Regions from separate parts of the Paenibacillus sp. MMS20-IR301 genome, predicted to be linked through region 1. Evidence: riboswitches for the same ligand, from Rfam matches in the RefSeq annotation. Region 1 holds a riboswitch; the other holds the start of a gene.
What was found. Region 1 has a riboswitch for thiamine pyrophosphate ahead of LOS79_RS10405 (ABC transporter ATP-binding protein). Riboswitches for the same ligand answer to the same signal wherever they lie in the genome.

Region 1 (7,894 bases):
CAGAATAATCCGGTCAGCCACATCAGCCGCGAATTTCATCTCATGGGTGACAATAACCATCGTCATCCCTTCACGGGCCAGCTGCCTGATTACTTTCAGCACCTCACCGACCAGCTCCGGATCAAGCGCCGAGGTCGGTTCATCGAACAGCAGCACCTCAGGCTCCATAGCCATTGCCCGGGCAATGGCTACCCGCTGCTGCTGGCCGCCGGACAGCTGGTGCGGATACGTATCCGCCTTGTCAGCCAGTCCCACCTTCTCCAGCAGCGCGAGCGCCTTCGCCCGCGCTTCCTCCTTGGACCGCTTCTGCACCGTCACCTGTCCCTCCATTACATTGCCGAGGGCCGTCATATGCGGAAACAGGTTGTAGGACTGGAAGACCATTCCAGTCTGCTGGCGCAGGGCCAGCAAGGAACGCTGCGGGATTTTGACGCCCGGAGTGAATTCAAGCCGGATTTTATTTACGGTCAGCCGGCCCTTGTCAGGAAGCTCCAGCAGGTTGAAGCAGCGCAGCAGCGTTGTTTTCCCGGAGCCGGAAGGTCCGATTATCACCATCACCTGGCCATGCTCGACCGTGAGATCAACACCCTTCAGAACCTCCAGCGGCCCGAAGGATTTATGCAGTTGCCGTATTTCAATCATAGGTCTTCCTCCTTAACCGGCCGAATAACGGTCCAGCCGTTTCTCCAGGTATTTCTGCAGCACCGACAACACCGAACAGAACAGCAGATAGAACAGCCCGGCTTCACAATAGAGCAGCAGCGGTTCGTAGGTTGTGGCTGTGATCTGCTGTGCTTTTCTGAACATCTCCACGTAAGTGATGCTGGCGGCAAGTGAGGTGTCCTTCACAAGACTGATGAAAGAGTTCGATAAGGGCGGTACCGAAACACGGGCAGCCTGAGGCAGAATTACGCGCCGCAGCGCCTGCCCCCGGCTCATGCCGACGGAGAACGCAGCCTCCCATTGACCTTTATGTATGGACAGAATAGCCGCCCGGACAATCTCCGACGAATAGGCTCCGACACTTAGGGTGAAGCCGATAACGGCTGCAATGAACGGATCAAGCACAATCCCGACTGACGGAAGGCCATAGAAAATAATAAACAGCTGCAGCAGCAGCGGTGTTCCACGGATCACCCAGACGTAGAAGCCGGCGATCAGCTTCGGAATCCTCCAGGAGGATAAGCGGACCAAGGCTGTAATTACAGCCAGTGTAAGCCCGAGTACAAAGGAGACCAGCGTCAGCGGAATGGTAAAAGCCACCCCGGCTTTGAACAGAGGCAGCAGTGAATCGAGGAATATTTGTATTTTACGGTCATCCATCTCTCTGACACCCTTCCCGGACAAGCAGGACGGAGACTTCCGGCTCCGCCCCTGTCCATAAGTTACCTGAGCTTATTTCGATACGTCAGCTCCAAAATATTTCTCGGAGATCTTCAGGTACGTTCCGTCACTGTGAATTGCTGCCAGCGCTTCGTTCACTGCCTGAACCAGTTCGTCATTGCCCTTCAGGAAGACAGCTGCACTATGCGAGCCTTCAGCAATCTCATCCACCTGCTTGATCTTGATATCCGGCTTCTGCTTCTTCAGATCCAGGAACGACAAGCCGTCATTAACGGTTGCATCAATCCGTCCGGAGGTCAGCAGATCAATCGCCTGGTTAAAGCCTTCGGTAGATACAATTTCCGCACCGTTGTCGATAGCAATCTGCCCAAGGTTGCTGGTCAGGGACTGGCCGGCTTTCTTGCCTTTCAGATCAGCAAAGGTCTTGATATCCTGGTTGTCTTCAGGTACGATCAGCACCGCTTTGGATACGATATACGGGTCAGAGAAATCGTATTTCTCTTTGCGCTCATCCGTAATGGAAACTTCATTGAAAATGGTATCGAACCGCCCCGCATCCATCCCGGCAAATATGCCGTCCCATTGGGTTTCGATGAACTCCGGTTCCACGCCCAGACGTTTCGTCACTTCTTCAGCAATCTCTACGTCAAAGCCGGTCAGCTTGCCGTTCGCATCATGGAACGTGAACGGAGCATAAGTACCCTCGGTTCCGATCCGCAGCTTGCCGCTGGCCTTAACAGCCTCCAGGCTATTCTGCTCTGCCGGTGCCGCATTATTACCGGCAGCTGCCGTAGGCTCTGCTGCATTCCCCCCGGTTGCTGCACTATTATTATTGTTGCTGCCGCAAGCCGCAACCGCCACCATGGTCAGGAGCAGTACAAGTGTCAGGCTTAATTTCTTCATTAGATTAATCCCCTCTCATCTTTTCTCTTTAGGTCCCGGATGTTCCGGCAAAATGAATAGTAACATCGCCTTACTGCACGCGTCAATACTTTTTCCGATTATTTTTATCGGATTTATATTATTTTGTATTTTTGATAGTTTAGCTTACCCAAATTCCCGGTTATACATCAGCGGACGGGCAGATAATCTGCACGGAGAACCGGGAAATGGCACTGCTGAATATGCAAAACAGCGATCCTCCGGGTAACTGGAGAATCGCTGCTGTATTAAGCGGTTAGCACGCTGCTTCTAGCCGTGCATGATTTCAGGCACCGGCTTGTCCCGGCTGCTTCCGGCTTTGCGTCCCCGGCGCAGCAGCAGTCCGAGCACCGCGCCGCCCAAAGCAACAAAGATCATAATATGGAAGGTATCTGCGAACCCTTGAGCCAGGACAGTCTGCTTAGCCATTGTAAGAGCTTCCTGCGAGGCACTGGCAGTGTTCTGTCCGGCTGCCGCTTCCTGCATCTCCGCTCCGCGCGCTGCAGTTCTGGAGGTTAGAATGGTAACAAGTGTCGACACCGCCAGAGAATTAATGACCTGCTGCATGGAATTCGTGAGCGAGGTTACGCGGTTGACCAGATGGACGGGCGCTTTATTGAGCAGATGGGTGTTCATCGGCATCATCATAAGCCCCATCCCGGCACCGCACATGATTAGCGGAAGAATAAGCTCCCGGCTCTGGGTCGTCAGATCTACATGGGAATACTGGAAAAGCGCCCCGGAGACCAGACTCAGGCCGCAGACGACGAGCCAGCGAACCCCGATCCGGTCGAACAGAATCCCGGCAACCGGCATCATCAGTCCCGAGGCAACGGCCTGCGGCAGCAGCGCCAGACCGGTATCGAAGGCGCCGAACCCGCGCGCCTGCTGGAGAAATTGCGGCAGCAGAAATAACGCGCCGTATAAACCAAACTGGGCAATCCACTGGACGATAATGCCGGTGGTGAAATCAACCGACCGCAGAATCCGCAGCTCCAGGAGCGGGGTCCGGGAACGCAGCTCGGCAATCACAAAGGCAATTAATGCAGCTGCTCCAAGCGCCAAACCGGCCAGTGTCTTGTCTGAAGTCCAGCTGGCAGCGCCTTGACTGACCCCGTAAGTAAGTGAGGCAAAGGCCAGAGGCCCAAGAATCATCCCGAGCTTATCCATTCCGGGGACGCTTGTCCGTTTGGTACCCGGCAGCTTGCGCAATCCGATCAGCACACATATAATGCCAATCGGGATGTTGATCAGGAAGATCCAGCGCCAGGAATGGTACTCCACCAGCCAGCCGGACAACACCGGCCCGATGGCCGGAGCGAACAATACCGGAATTCCCATAATGCCCATCACAACACCGACCTTGCTCTTTGGTGCCAGCCTGTACACATAGGCCATGCCTACCGGGAGCACACAGCCCCCGCCCAGCCCTTGCAGAACACGGAAAGCAATCAGCCATTCTGCACTGCCGGGGGTTGCACACAGAATCGAGCCGGCTGTAAATACAATGACTGCAGTCAGGAAAACCGTCTTCGCCCCGAACCGGTCAGACAGCCAGCCCGACAAGGGAATCACTGAGGCCTGTGCAAGCATATATCCCGTAACAATCCACTGCAGGGTATGCAGATCGGTGTTGAAATCCACTACCAGTCTGGACAATGCCACATTCATTGCAGTACTGTCCAGCACAACCATAAATACACCGAAGATAATCGCCAACAGCGGAACTAGAATGCCGGACAGCCGGAATTCCTCATTCTCCCTTAAGGTCTGATCCATATTTCTGCTCCTCCTGGTCTGTCCGCAGGCTGCGTTGACCGGCGGACAGGTTTGTCTATATAATTGAGATAATCGAGCCATCGGACAACTGTCCGCACTTGCATTTCATAGTCTACGGACAATTGTCCGCTATGTCAATTCATTTTCTTTCGTTTCTGCAAATAGTGCAAAATAGTGCAAATAGAATATCTGTTACTGAAAGGTGATTTCATGAAAATAAACAAACCTGAAACCGGGCTTATGTCAAAAGCAAATACAGAAACTATTACGCCTTCTGTAAAAGAATCCGCTGATCCCTACGTGCAGCGGATTCTGGAAGCTGCCCGCCAGCTGTTCACCGAAAGCGGACTTGAGGCCGTCAGTATGCACCGTATCGCCAAGCGGGCCGGGATCGGCCAAGGCTCCCTCTACCGGCGTTACACGGATAAGGGGGAAATCTGTTCAGCCCTGCTGCTCGACAGCACGGAGCGGTTTCTCTCCGGGATGGAGCAGCAGCTTGCAGCCGGCACAGGCGGGTCATCTTCACTGGCCCGTCTGCAGAGCAGCATTGAGCAGGTAGTAGATTTCATTGAGCAGTATGCTGAGCTGCTGAACATGATCAAATCCGAGTTCACCGGCAAGAAGCAGCTTACCCAGTTTGAGCATCCTTTTTTCCAGCGGCTTGGGCTGATTATGGCTGAGCTGCTGCAGCGTGCATCTGCAGGCGGCGAGATTATCGGGATCGATCCCCGCTTCGCTGCCACCGCCCTCATCTCGGTCCTCAGCCCCGATCTGTATCTCTATGAACAGAAGCGCCACGGCTCTTCCAAGCAGGATATTTCCCGCGGAATTGTCACCCTGTTCGTAACAGGCTTGGCCGGGCGCTGAACAGCAAGGTCTTTACAAGCGGGGAAATTATGGTATATTAAGTAGCAATTACGAATTCAATAGCACCTGTTATTTCACTAGGGGAGTCGGCCGACTGAGACGGAGCTTAAGCTCCGGACCCTTGGAACCTGATCTGGATCATACCAGCGGAGGGAAGTGGAGCAGAATGTATATGCAGTTCCGCATCCGTGCGCAGCTTACTGTACCTTCAAGGCCCATTCATTTCCTCCGGAAATGGATGGGTCTTTCTTGTATTCGTAACGCTATTTCACTTAACCGGGAGGCCAGCTTCAACAGACTATGATTAACATTCATAACTTGTCTTATTCCTTTGATTCTGCACCGGGGAATCCGGTATTCGCCGGCCTCTCAATGAATATCCGACGCGGTGAATTCATCTCTGTCGTCGGCGCCAGCGGCTGCGGCAAAAGCACATTGTTCAAAATTATCGCCGGTCTTCTTGAGCCCGGCGGCGGTGTGCTGTCGCTGCGCGGCATACCTTCTTCTGCCCGGCAGCGGCTTGGTGAGGTAGGCTACATGCCGCAGCAGGATCTCCTGCTGCCCTGGCGGACGGTGCTGGGCAACTGCCTGCTGCCCTGGGAGCTGAACCGCAGCTGTTCCAGGGAAGAAGCTGCCGGCAGGATCCGGGACATGCTGCACCGCTTCGGCCTGGCAGAGGCCGGGAATTGTTATCCGCATGAGCTGTCAGGCGGAATGCGCCAGCGGGCCGCTATGCTGCGCACCCTCGCAGCCGGCAATGAACTGCTGCTGCTGGATGAGCCATTCGGCGCGCTGGATGCCATAACCAAACGCGGACTTCAGCGCTGGCTGCTGGAGTTATGGTCGGAGCTTAACAGGACCGTGCTGTTCATCACCCATGATCTGGAGGAAGCGCTGCTGCTCAGCGACCGGATCTATCTGATGAACGCAGGCGGCGGGGTAGAAGAATTCATCACCAATCTTCCCCGCCCCAGGCCGCATAGCCTGAATTATGAACCGCAGTTTACAGCAATGCGGCAGGAACTGGAGCTGAAGCTGAATGACAGCCAGCTTGCTTAAGAGACTGATAAGGAATTACGCCCCGGCGCTCCTGCTCTCGCTGCTGATTCTCACAGCCTGGGAGATTATAGCCCGCCTGGGGCTAACCCCCTCCTTCATCCTCCCGTCCCCGTCTGCAATCTGGACGGCACTGGCTACAGACCGCAGACTGCTGCTGACGGTTCATCTGCCCGCCACACTGCTTGAGGTTCTGGCCGGCTTCAGCCTGTCAGTAGTCTGCGGCAGCCTGCTGGGTACAGGCATGCATCTGTTCAGACCGCTGGCCAAAGCGCTGTATCCGCTGCTCGTCATCAGCCAGACGCTCCCGCTGATTGCCCTTTCTCCATTGTTCATTATGTGGTTCGGGTACACCTTGTGGAGTAAAGTAGCTATAGTCTTCCTTACGGCATTCTTCCCGGTAGTCGTCGGTACCTATGACGGGCTGGGCAAGAATACGCAGAGCTACAGGGAGCTGATGCTGACGCTAGGCGCGAACCGCCGGCAGATTCTTTGCAAAGTATCCGTTCCGCTGGCACTGCCCTCTTTCTTCTCCGGGCTGAAGCTGTCCGTTGTGTACTCGGTCATCGGCGCTACACTCGGGGAATGGCTCGGAGGCAGCCGGGGTCTGGGTTACTTCAGCCGGAGAATGGCCGGCAATCTGCAGAGTGCCGAGATGTTCGCTGCTATTGTTATACTGTCCGCACTTGGTATTGCAATGTTTCTCTGCATTGCCGGTCTGGAAACGATATTACTGAAGAAAAGAGGCCGTTATTCATGAATTCCCCTGTCATTTCCGGAAAGAAAGCCTGGCTGCCCTATATCCTGCTACTCTCTGTTCTGCTGGTTCTGCCGGGCTGTTCCGGCAATACCCCTCCGGCGGCTTCCGGCTCCACTGCTCCCGAAGCCGGACCCCCACGCAAATTGACCCTGATGCTCGACTGGTATCCGAACGCCGTCCACAGTTTTTTGTATGCGGCACAGAGTCAGGGCTATTTCGCGGAAGAAGGGCTTGAGGTCGAGATCCGGATGCCTGCAGACAGCAATGACGCCTTGAAGCTGGTGGCAGCCGGACAAGTCGACCTTGCTCTCAGCTATCAGCCGCAGGTCCTGATGGCCAGAGGGGAGCAGATTCCCGTGAAATCTGTCGCCGCTCTGGTAAGACACCCGCTGAATCATCTCATGGTTGCCACAGGCAGCGGGATTACCCGGCCTAAGGAGCTAGCCGGCAGACAAGCCGGCTATTCTTCCATTCCGCTCTATGAGGCCATGCTGAACACAATGGTCAAGCACGACGGCGGCGATCCGTCATCCCTGAAGCTGGTTGATGTCGGATTCGAGCTGGTTCCGGCCCTGTCTACAGGCCGTGTTGACGGAATCATGGGCGGCTTCATAAATCATGAGCAGCTGATTCTGGAGCAGGAGGGGGATCCTGTCCGCTCCTTCAATCCCGTAGATTACGGGGTTCCGGATTATTATGAGCTGGTGCTGGTTGCCAGTGAACAAGGGCTGCAGGACTCGCAGGGCTATTTCCAAAGCTTCGTAAATGCCATGCGCAAAGGCCAGCAATTCGTTCAGGCCCAGCCGGAGCAGGCGCTGAAGCTGCTGCTGGCGCATCAGGATGACACCGCACCGCTTGATCCGGCAATAGAGCAGCGCAGCCTGGAGATTCTGCTGCCGCTGATGGACTCCGGAAGCCTGCCTTTCGGCCATCAGGATACATCTTCGTGGGAGAATGTCCGCAAGTGGCTGAGCGATAACGGTCTGCTGGCGGCGGATGTGGACAGCGCAGATGCATTTATTAATTTCTAGTGGTGGTTTTGCGGAGTCATTCAAGGAAGCTTATGCTATCAAACTCAAAGCACATGCTTACGAAGCCAGTTTGCGGAGTCATTCAAGGAAGCTTATGCTATCAAACTCAAAGCCAATGCTTACGAAGCCAGTTTGC
Region 2 (7,894 bases), 3.0 Mb from region 1:
ATTTCACGCTCATCCTCTACGTACAGCAATGTAACACCCACTATTCTTTCCGCTCCCTTCTCTCCCAAGGCTTGGCTGCCCATAGCCGCACTCCTCATATTACATAACAAATCCCCGGAAGCAGGCAGCAAGCATACTGCACTCCGGGGAGAATAATCCTGCATCATTCAAGCACTGAAACCGAAATGAGCCGGCGGCTTGTCCTCCGGTTTCCCGAAAAGATAACCCTGACCCAAATCCATGCCGATATCCCGGCAGAACAGAAACTCCTCACGGCGTTCGATTCCTTCCGCAAGCACACTTGCGCCGAAATCCCCAGCCCGGGAGACAATCTCCTTAAGGATGATTTGCTTGTCCGTATTCTGATCGCAGAAGCTGATCAGCTCGCGGTCAATCTTAACATAATCCGGCTGCAGGCTGGACATCACCTCGACCGTTGAATACCCGGCACCGACATCATCCAGCGCCACCAGCATCCCCTGCTGGCGGTATTCGGCAAAAATCGCGCGAAGATGTGAAATATCGCTGATTTTCTCCGTTTCTACGACCTCAAACACATAATCCTCAGGGTTCTGATCCAGCCGCTGAATCGTCTCAAACGTATGGGTTAGACAATACTTCGGATTATAGATGGAGGATGGCAGAAAGTTAATGAACCGTTTGATGCCCTTGGGCAGTAATCGGGTACTGGTCTCAATAGCCGAGATCCGGGCTGCCCGGTCCAGAAAGGAGTGAAAACCTGTGCGCCGGGCAATCTCAAACAGCTCATAGGGCTGAAAGTAGCTGCCATGCGGCAGCGGCCGCAGCAGCAGTTCGAAGCCTACAATCTCTTCCCTGAAGTCCACAATCGGCTGCATAAAGCTGCAGAAATCATGGCTCATTATAATGGATACCAGATTCTCACTGGAAAAGCGGACCTTCAGCTGGTCCAGTGTAAGCCAGCGGTCCCTGGAGCCGGCGGCACCACTGCCCTTGATGCATAAGGATAAGGCTGGCTCATGCTGCCGCTGATACAAATCCAGCAGCTCAATCAGCCCGAGCAGATCCTCCTTGCAGGCATAGGGAATGATGCAGGTCCTTCCGGTTCCATACACATCATATCCTGCAGCCCTGACCGCAGCGGCAAGCGGAACAGAATAGGGGCGCAGCTTCAGCTCCCCTTCGTCTTCTATCGGGTCAATGTCAGCGCAGTCAACACAATTCATGGCAATCCCCTCCGCCTCAGGATGTCGAAATACTCACGCAATTATAGCATGATTTCCCATATGCCATCTATGATTCGGGGGAGATAGGCGGCGCAATAATTATTTTACTGATCCGGCCGCAGTCCGCTGCCATACGCCATTCTCCTTGTTGCTGCCCGTATATTCAATTCGTGCCGGGGCAAGCTCAAGAATGACATAGTCCGGATCATCCGGGCCTTTGAACCACTGTTCCAGTGCCTTGTTCCAAACCTTGGCCCGGAGGCCTTCGTTCTTGCTCACAGTCACTGTAGCTTCAATCTCCACTACATCCTTGCCTCCGCCCTGTTCATAGCCGAGCAGCAGACAGGCATGCGGATTAGTCTGCAGCTCCTCGACTTTATGGGTGCGGCGGTCCGTAGCCAGGTAAATATCCAGCCCGTCATGAAAAACAGCCATATAACGCACCTTCGGTTTGTTGCCGGCTTCGATGGTGCCGAAGGATCCGAACTTGTTGTCATCCAGCGCCTGCACGATTTTCTTCTCCAGCTCTTGTTGCTCCATTGTCATAAAACCCCTTCCTGATCAGGTGAATATAAGTTTGTATATTCACTTCCGCAATTTGGATTTATTATAAAAACTGTGCCTTGTGTAGTGTACCCGCCCGGTTCATATTGAATCCCGGAGCCGACTCATAAATTCAACCAGAAGGAGCTTCTCCCCTTGAAAAAATTAATCTGGATCGGCTGTCTCTCCTATTTCGTCATCGGTCTTGCACATGTCGTGCTGGGCTCTATTCTGCCGGTGCTGCTCCAGCATTATGACCGCAGCTACAGTGCCGGAGGCGAGCTGATCTTCAGCCAGTTTGCCGGTTTCCTCGCCGGTGTGCTGGTCTCACCGCTCTTGAACCGCCGCTTCGGCAAACGCGGCGGCATACTAATCGCCACCGGCCTGCTGCTCGTTGCGGAAACCGCCTATGCGTTCCTCCCGCCCTGGGGCTGGATGTACGTTATCGCTGTAGCCGCAGGCTTCGGCTTCGGGATGATCGAGGCCGTCATCGGCACGATCATTATTGCAGCCGTCACAGAGGGCACGGCCATCGCCATGAGCCGGCTGGAGGTGCTGTTCGGCGTAGGCGCACTGCTTATGCCGCTGATTGCCAGCCCGCTTATCGCCGCCGGCTACTGGAGGCTGGCTTTTCTGATTGTTGCCGCCTTCTCCCTCATCTCCCTGCTCTTCTGGGCTAAAGGCGGCTTCGGGAAGCTGCAGGCGGTGCTGGATGAGCGCCCGCCGCGCCAGGCAGCAGGCAGCATCCGAACCCGGTTCAGCCAGCTGCCGTACAAAGGCAAACAATGGGTCCTGCTTGGCCTGTTCATTGTTTTCTTCTTCCTCTATGTAGGCACGGAGATGAGTCTGGTTAATTTCATGCCGGCGATCTTTATCGCCAAGCTGGGCATGAGCGAGGCTTCGGCGGCACTGACCGTCACCTTCTTCTGGCTGGCCATGTCGGCCGGCAGGCTGTTCGCAGGCAGTATTGCCGAGCGGTTCTCTTACCGCCTTTATGTGCTGGTCAGCTGCTTTGCCGCACTGCTTTTACTGATTATTTTCCCGTTTACCGAGCACCGGATTGCCGCATTTGCCGTCATTCTGCTGCTTGGGCTGTTCATGTCCGGCCTCTTCTCCATCGCCCTCGTCTTCTCCAGCAAGCTGCTGCCCGGAGCCGAGGAATCCACACCGAGCATCATGATCGCCTCCGGCGGAATCGGCGGGGCGGTATTACCGCTCCTCACCGGCTGGTCCATGGATCATCTGCAGCTTGCACAGACATCGGCGCTCCTGGCCGCGCTCGCCGGCGCATTATTCCTGCTTAGCGTGGCCGCATGGAAAATCGGGTAATATAGCAGGCAGGATCATTATTCTGATTATAAGGACGGAGTCCAATATGGCTGAGCAGCAATCCGGACAAACTGAATTTGCGAACGAACCCACGCTTCATACAGCACTCTTGCAATTCATTTTCCCGTTCTCCATTAAGACGGGAGAGGACAAGGAGCTGATTGGACGCCTGCGCGAGGACGGGTTTATGCCTTTTTTTCTGGACAATAAAGGTTTGGAGCATGCTTATTACGGGGAAAAGCACTGTGTCTCTCATGAGAAAATGGAGCGCAGCTACCTGCCGTTTGCCGCCCATGTACTGTTTCCGCGTGAGAAGGATACCGACTCCTTCCGGCGCTTCTCCCGTGCGAACAATCTGGACTGCCGGCTCGACATGCCGCTTCAGCCTGTGAATTTCCGCGTGCTCTCCACCGATGTGTTCATCTGCCCGTTTCAGCTCGGCTTCCTTAATGTCAGGGTCGAAATCCGGGAGGAGCATCTCCCCTTCAGCATAGCGGTGGAATTCGCCGACCGCTTCCGTATGCTGGAGGATGTTTCTTATCAGGATAAACAGACCCGTATCCACTGCGAGGATAAATCATTCGATCAGGTAGAGGATTTCGTATTCAAGGATCTGGTGTCCGGCCTGGAGCCGTTTCTGGACCCTGCGGAAATCAATGGCGCATATTTTGAAACCTTGCCTTTCTTCGTCGATGAGCGGATGCTGGTACAGGCTTTTTACGGCTTTGACCGCCGGGAGGATGACGATGAGATCAGTGTGGAGCTGCGTTACCGGGCCTCCCAGCTGGATGGGCTGAATGTGGAGAACAGGCCCTATATGAGTGCCAGCGATCCCGAATATATTGAGCAGTATACCCGTGAGCATTGCTACAGCCGCTGGGGACCGGACACCTATTACATGACCAATGAGCAGACCTTCTGCTGTCTGAGCCGGGCTAAGCCGGACGTCGCCACCCAGTTGATCAATCAGATGTACGGCGAGTATTATTACGGCTTCCTGTTGAGTATTTTTCATAAAATCGTGCTCCTGAAGCTCGCCAACCTGCACTCCCGGCTGCGCATCAACCACGATTCCGATGAAATCGAGAATCTGATTTTCCTGATCAACAAATTTTCGGCCAAGTTCTATTTTCTGGAGCTGATTTCGCAGTCGCAGGGCCGGGAGATTTTTTTCCAGCTGCGGAAGGTGTACGGCAATGATGCCCTCTTTGATGAGGTGAAAATGACGCTGAATGACCTGTTTCAGTATCAGGATAAATTCCAGGCCAAGCGGCGGGACACGCTGCTCATGGTACTCACTGTGTTTACGGTGGTCAGCGGGATTTACGGCATGAATCAGGTCATCGAGGACTTGAAGGGAAAGATCGACTGGGGCAAAATGCTGGGATACTCCCCGTTTGAATATTTCGCCCTGTTCCTCACCTTTTCAGGGATTGCAGTCAGCCTCGGGCTGACGTTCAGAGAGGCCTGGAACGCAGTACGCAGCCGCCGCAGAAAACGGTTCTATGATAAAGATTAAGGGTCATAGACTGGACAACCGGCAAAGTGCCGTCTATAATACACCGTAAGAACATAGCAATACCCGTGAACTTCATAGAACCAGGGGTGCTGGAATTGGCCGGCTGAGATTGTATCCCGCAAGCAGAAATGGCAGAACGTCCGTAACAGGAGGGTATCCATATCTGCGGAAAGATACTGACCCTTATACCTGATCTGGATAATGCCAGCGTAGGAATTTTCATTCAATTACAGCCCCTTTACGGGTCCTGCATTGAACCCCCTTGCGCAAGTAACTGGCGTCCCGGATCTCCGGGGCGCTTTTTTGGTATGCGTTATTCTGAATTTTGGAAGACTAGGGATTGCTGGAAGGAGAGAGATAAGGAATGGGAGTCAAAAAAACATTGCTGCTCGTGCTCAGCTGCCTGCTTGTAATCATGATAGCCGGCTGCGGAGGCGGGAACAACAGCGGGAACGCAGCGGGCAACGGCGGAGGCGGCGAGCCTGCCGCCGGGAACAGCACGGCTGCTCCTGAGGCAACCGCCGGCACGGCTACTGAGGCACCGGCGGCGTTAATCCCGGTCAAGATCGCCCTGGACTGGACACCAAACACGAATCACACCGGCCTGTACGCCGCTAAAGAGCTGGGATATTACGCCGAGGAAGGCCTCGACGTTGAGATCGTGCAGCCTGGCGCTGCCGGCTCCGATACGATGGTCACCTCCGGCGAAGCCCAGTTCGGCATCAGCGCGCAGGAGGCACTGACACTGGCCCGCCTGCAGGATGTGCCGCTCGTATCCGTCGCTGCCATCATTCAGCATAATACTTCAGGCTTCGCCGCTCCGAAGGACCGGAATATTAAGACGCCGAAGGATTTTGAAGGTAAAACTTACGGCGGCTGGGGTTCTCCGGCAGAGGAAGCAGCCATGAAAGCGATCATGGACCCTGAAGGCGGAGATGTCTCCAAAGTGAAGCTGGTGAACATCGGCGAAGCCGATTTCTTCACCGCCGTGAAGCGCGATATTGACTTCGCCTGGATTTTCTACGCCTGGACCGGTATCGAGGCCGAACTGCGCGGGGAGCCGCTGGACATGCTGTACCTGAAGGATTACGCGCCGCAGCTGGATTATTACACGCCGGTGCTGACGACCAGCGAGAAGGAAATCGCCGAGCATCCTGAAGTGGTGAAGGCCTTCCTCAAGGCTACGTCGAAAGGGTATCAGTATGCAATCGATCATCCGGAAGAAGCGGCTGTAGTGCTGTCCGATGCCGTGCCTGATCTTGATCCTGAGCTGGTTCTGGCCAGCCAGAAATGGCTAAGCCCGAAATATAAAGACGATGCCGCCCGCTGGGGTGAGCAGAAGCTGGAAGTATGGCAGAATTATGCCGACTGGATGTACGGTCTGAAGCTGCTCGACAAGCCGCTGGATGCAGCAGGTACGTTTACAAATGAATTTTTGCCGGAACAGTAATTTACAGGAACCATATCTTACAGGAACGATAACCTACCCGAGAGGATTGATTAATAATGGCTAATACACTGCTCAGCATTCAGGTAATTCCCAAGACTCCTAATAATGAGGACTCCATCCCTTACGTGGACACGGCAATTGAGGTAATTCAGCAGTCGGGGGTTAAGCATCAGGTGAATCCGCTTGAAACGACGATGGAGGGCGAGCTTACCGAGCTGCTTGAGGTTGTGCGGCAAATGCATGAGGCATTGATTGCCAAGGGCAGCCCAAGCGTGATCTCGCAGATCAAAATCGCCCATAACCCGGGCGGCATCAGCATGGACAAGCTGACGGAGAAATACCGGCCGTGAGAAGCACCTGGAGACTGATCTGGCCGCCCCTTGTGGCGGTCATCTTTTTTCTGGGCGTCTGGCAGTTAGCGGTCTCCCTGTTCCATATCCCGGCCTATCAGCTCCCGAGTCCGGCGGATATTGCGCGTGAAACGAAGGGTAATGCTTCCGGCATCTGGGCCCATACGGCGGCTACCCTCCGGCTGACCCTGGTCGGCTTCCCGGTCGGCACAGGTATCGGCCTCATTGTAGCCCTGCTGCTGCATCTGCTGCCCTGGCTTAAGCGGGCCATCTATCCGCTGCTGATTCTCAGCCAGAATGTGCCTTCCATCGCTCTTGCACCGCTGCTGATTGTCTGGTTCGGCTTCGGGCTGCTGCCTAAGATTGTTCTAATCACTCTCGTCTGCTTTTTTCCGGTCGCCGTTGCCGCTATGGGCGGGCTGGCGCAAAGTGACGGGGTAATGATGAATTATATGAAGATGGCCGGGGCAAGCAAATGGCAAATCTTCACCAAGCTGGAGCTGCCCGGCTCCCTGCCCGCGCTCTTCTCCGGACTCAAAATCTCCGCAACCTACGCCGTCATGGGCGCCGTCGTTGCCGAGTGGATTGGCGCAGACAAAGGGATAGGCTATTATCTGCTGCTCCAGAAAGCTTCTTACCGCGCAGACCGGATGTTCGTCGCCATTGCCGTTATTGTGCTGCTGAGCCTCGTGCTGTTCGCACTGATTGCGCTGCTGGAGAAGTGGCTGGTGCGCTGGAAGCCGCGTAAAGAGGCATAGCCTTTATGGAAGGATATTCACCCGGAAGCAGCCTGCTTACGGGCAAAGAAGAACGGAGGGTCCGACTTGTCTCATCTTACTGATATTAAACTTACCAAGACGGACGGTATTGACACCAGCCGCCTTGAGCACCGGAACATTACGCCTGCACTGGAGGTCAGCGGGGTCTCGAAGACCTTCACCCACCGCCGCCGGGAAACCCCGGTCCTCCATGATGTCTCGTTAAAGGTAGCGCCTCAGGAGTTCGTCTCCATTGTCGGCCCGTCCGGCTGCGGCAAAAGCACCCTGTTCCACATTATCGGCGGCCTGACGCTGCCCGATGCCGGAACCGTCCGGATGGACGGCAGCGAGGTCACCGGAGCGCGCGGCAGGATCAGCTACATGCCGCAGCAGCCCGCCCTGTTCCCTTGGCGGAGCATCCTCGACAACGTCCTGCTCGGCACCGAGCTGCAGGCGGCACCGCAGCCGGGTGCCCGCGAGGCTGCTCGGCACTGGCTGGCCAAGGTCGGCCTCAGCGGGTTCGAGCACGCTTACCCGCATATGCTGTCCGGCGGCATGCAGCAGCGCGCCGCCTTCCTGCGGGCCCTGCTGTCGCCGCAGGAGCTGATGCTGCTCGACGAGCCGTTCAGCGCGCTGGATGCGCTGACCCGCGAGCAGATGCAGCGCTGGCTGCTGGAGCTGTGGGAGGAGAACCGCCGCTCCGTGCTGTTCATCACCCACAACATCGAAGAGGCGCTGCT

Region 2: linked by a shared signal. The riboswitch ahead of LOS79_RS22915 (ABC transporter substrate-binding protein) and the one ahead of LOS79_RS10405 (ABC transporter ATP-binding protein) in region 1 are both predicted to bind thiamine pyrophosphate.

The regions. Positions count from the first base shown of each region.
Region 1 covers NZ_CP135275.1:2,341,529-2,349,422, forward strand. Annotated here, with positions in the region: gene LOS79_RS10380 (amino acid ABC transporter ATP-binding protein) at 1-642, opposite strand, end outside; gene LOS79_RS10385 (amino acid ABC transporter permease) at 655-1,323, opposite strand; gene LOS79_RS10390 (amino acid ABC transporter substrate-binding protein) at 1,396-2,247, opposite strand; gene LOS79_RS10395 (DHA2 family efflux MFS transporter permease subunit) at 2,536-4,044, opposite strand; gene LOS79_RS10400 (TetR/AcrR family transcriptional regulator) at 4,285-4,911, shown strand; TPP riboswitch at 4,981-5,083, shown strand; gene LOS79_RS10405 (ABC transporter ATP-binding protein) at 5,284-5,970, shown strand; gene LOS79_RS10410 (ABC transporter permease) at 5,951-6,727, shown strand; gene LOS79_RS10415 (ABC transporter substrate-binding protein) at 6,724-7,758, shown strand.
Region 2 covers NZ_CP135275.1:5,368,320-5,376,213, forward strand. Annotated here, with positions in the region: gene LOS79_RS22890 (response regulator transcription factor) at 1-83, opposite strand, end outside; gene LOS79_RS22895 (EAL domain-containing protein) at 168-1,205, opposite strand; gene LOS79_RS22900 (pyridoxamine 5'-phosphate oxidase family protein) at 1,305-1,745, opposite strand; gene LOS79_RS22905 (MFS transporter) at 1,905-3,077, shown strand; gene LOS79_RS22910 (hypothetical protein) at 3,124-4,596, shown strand; TPP riboswitch at 4,669-4,829, shown strand; gene LOS79_RS22915 (ABC transporter substrate-binding protein) at 4,961-6,046, shown strand; gene LOS79_RS22920 (thiamine-binding protein) at 6,103-6,396, shown strand; gene LOS79_RS22925 (ABC transporter permease) at 6,393-7,154, shown strand; gene LOS79_RS22930 (ABC transporter ATP-binding protein) at 7,239-7,894, shown strand, end outside.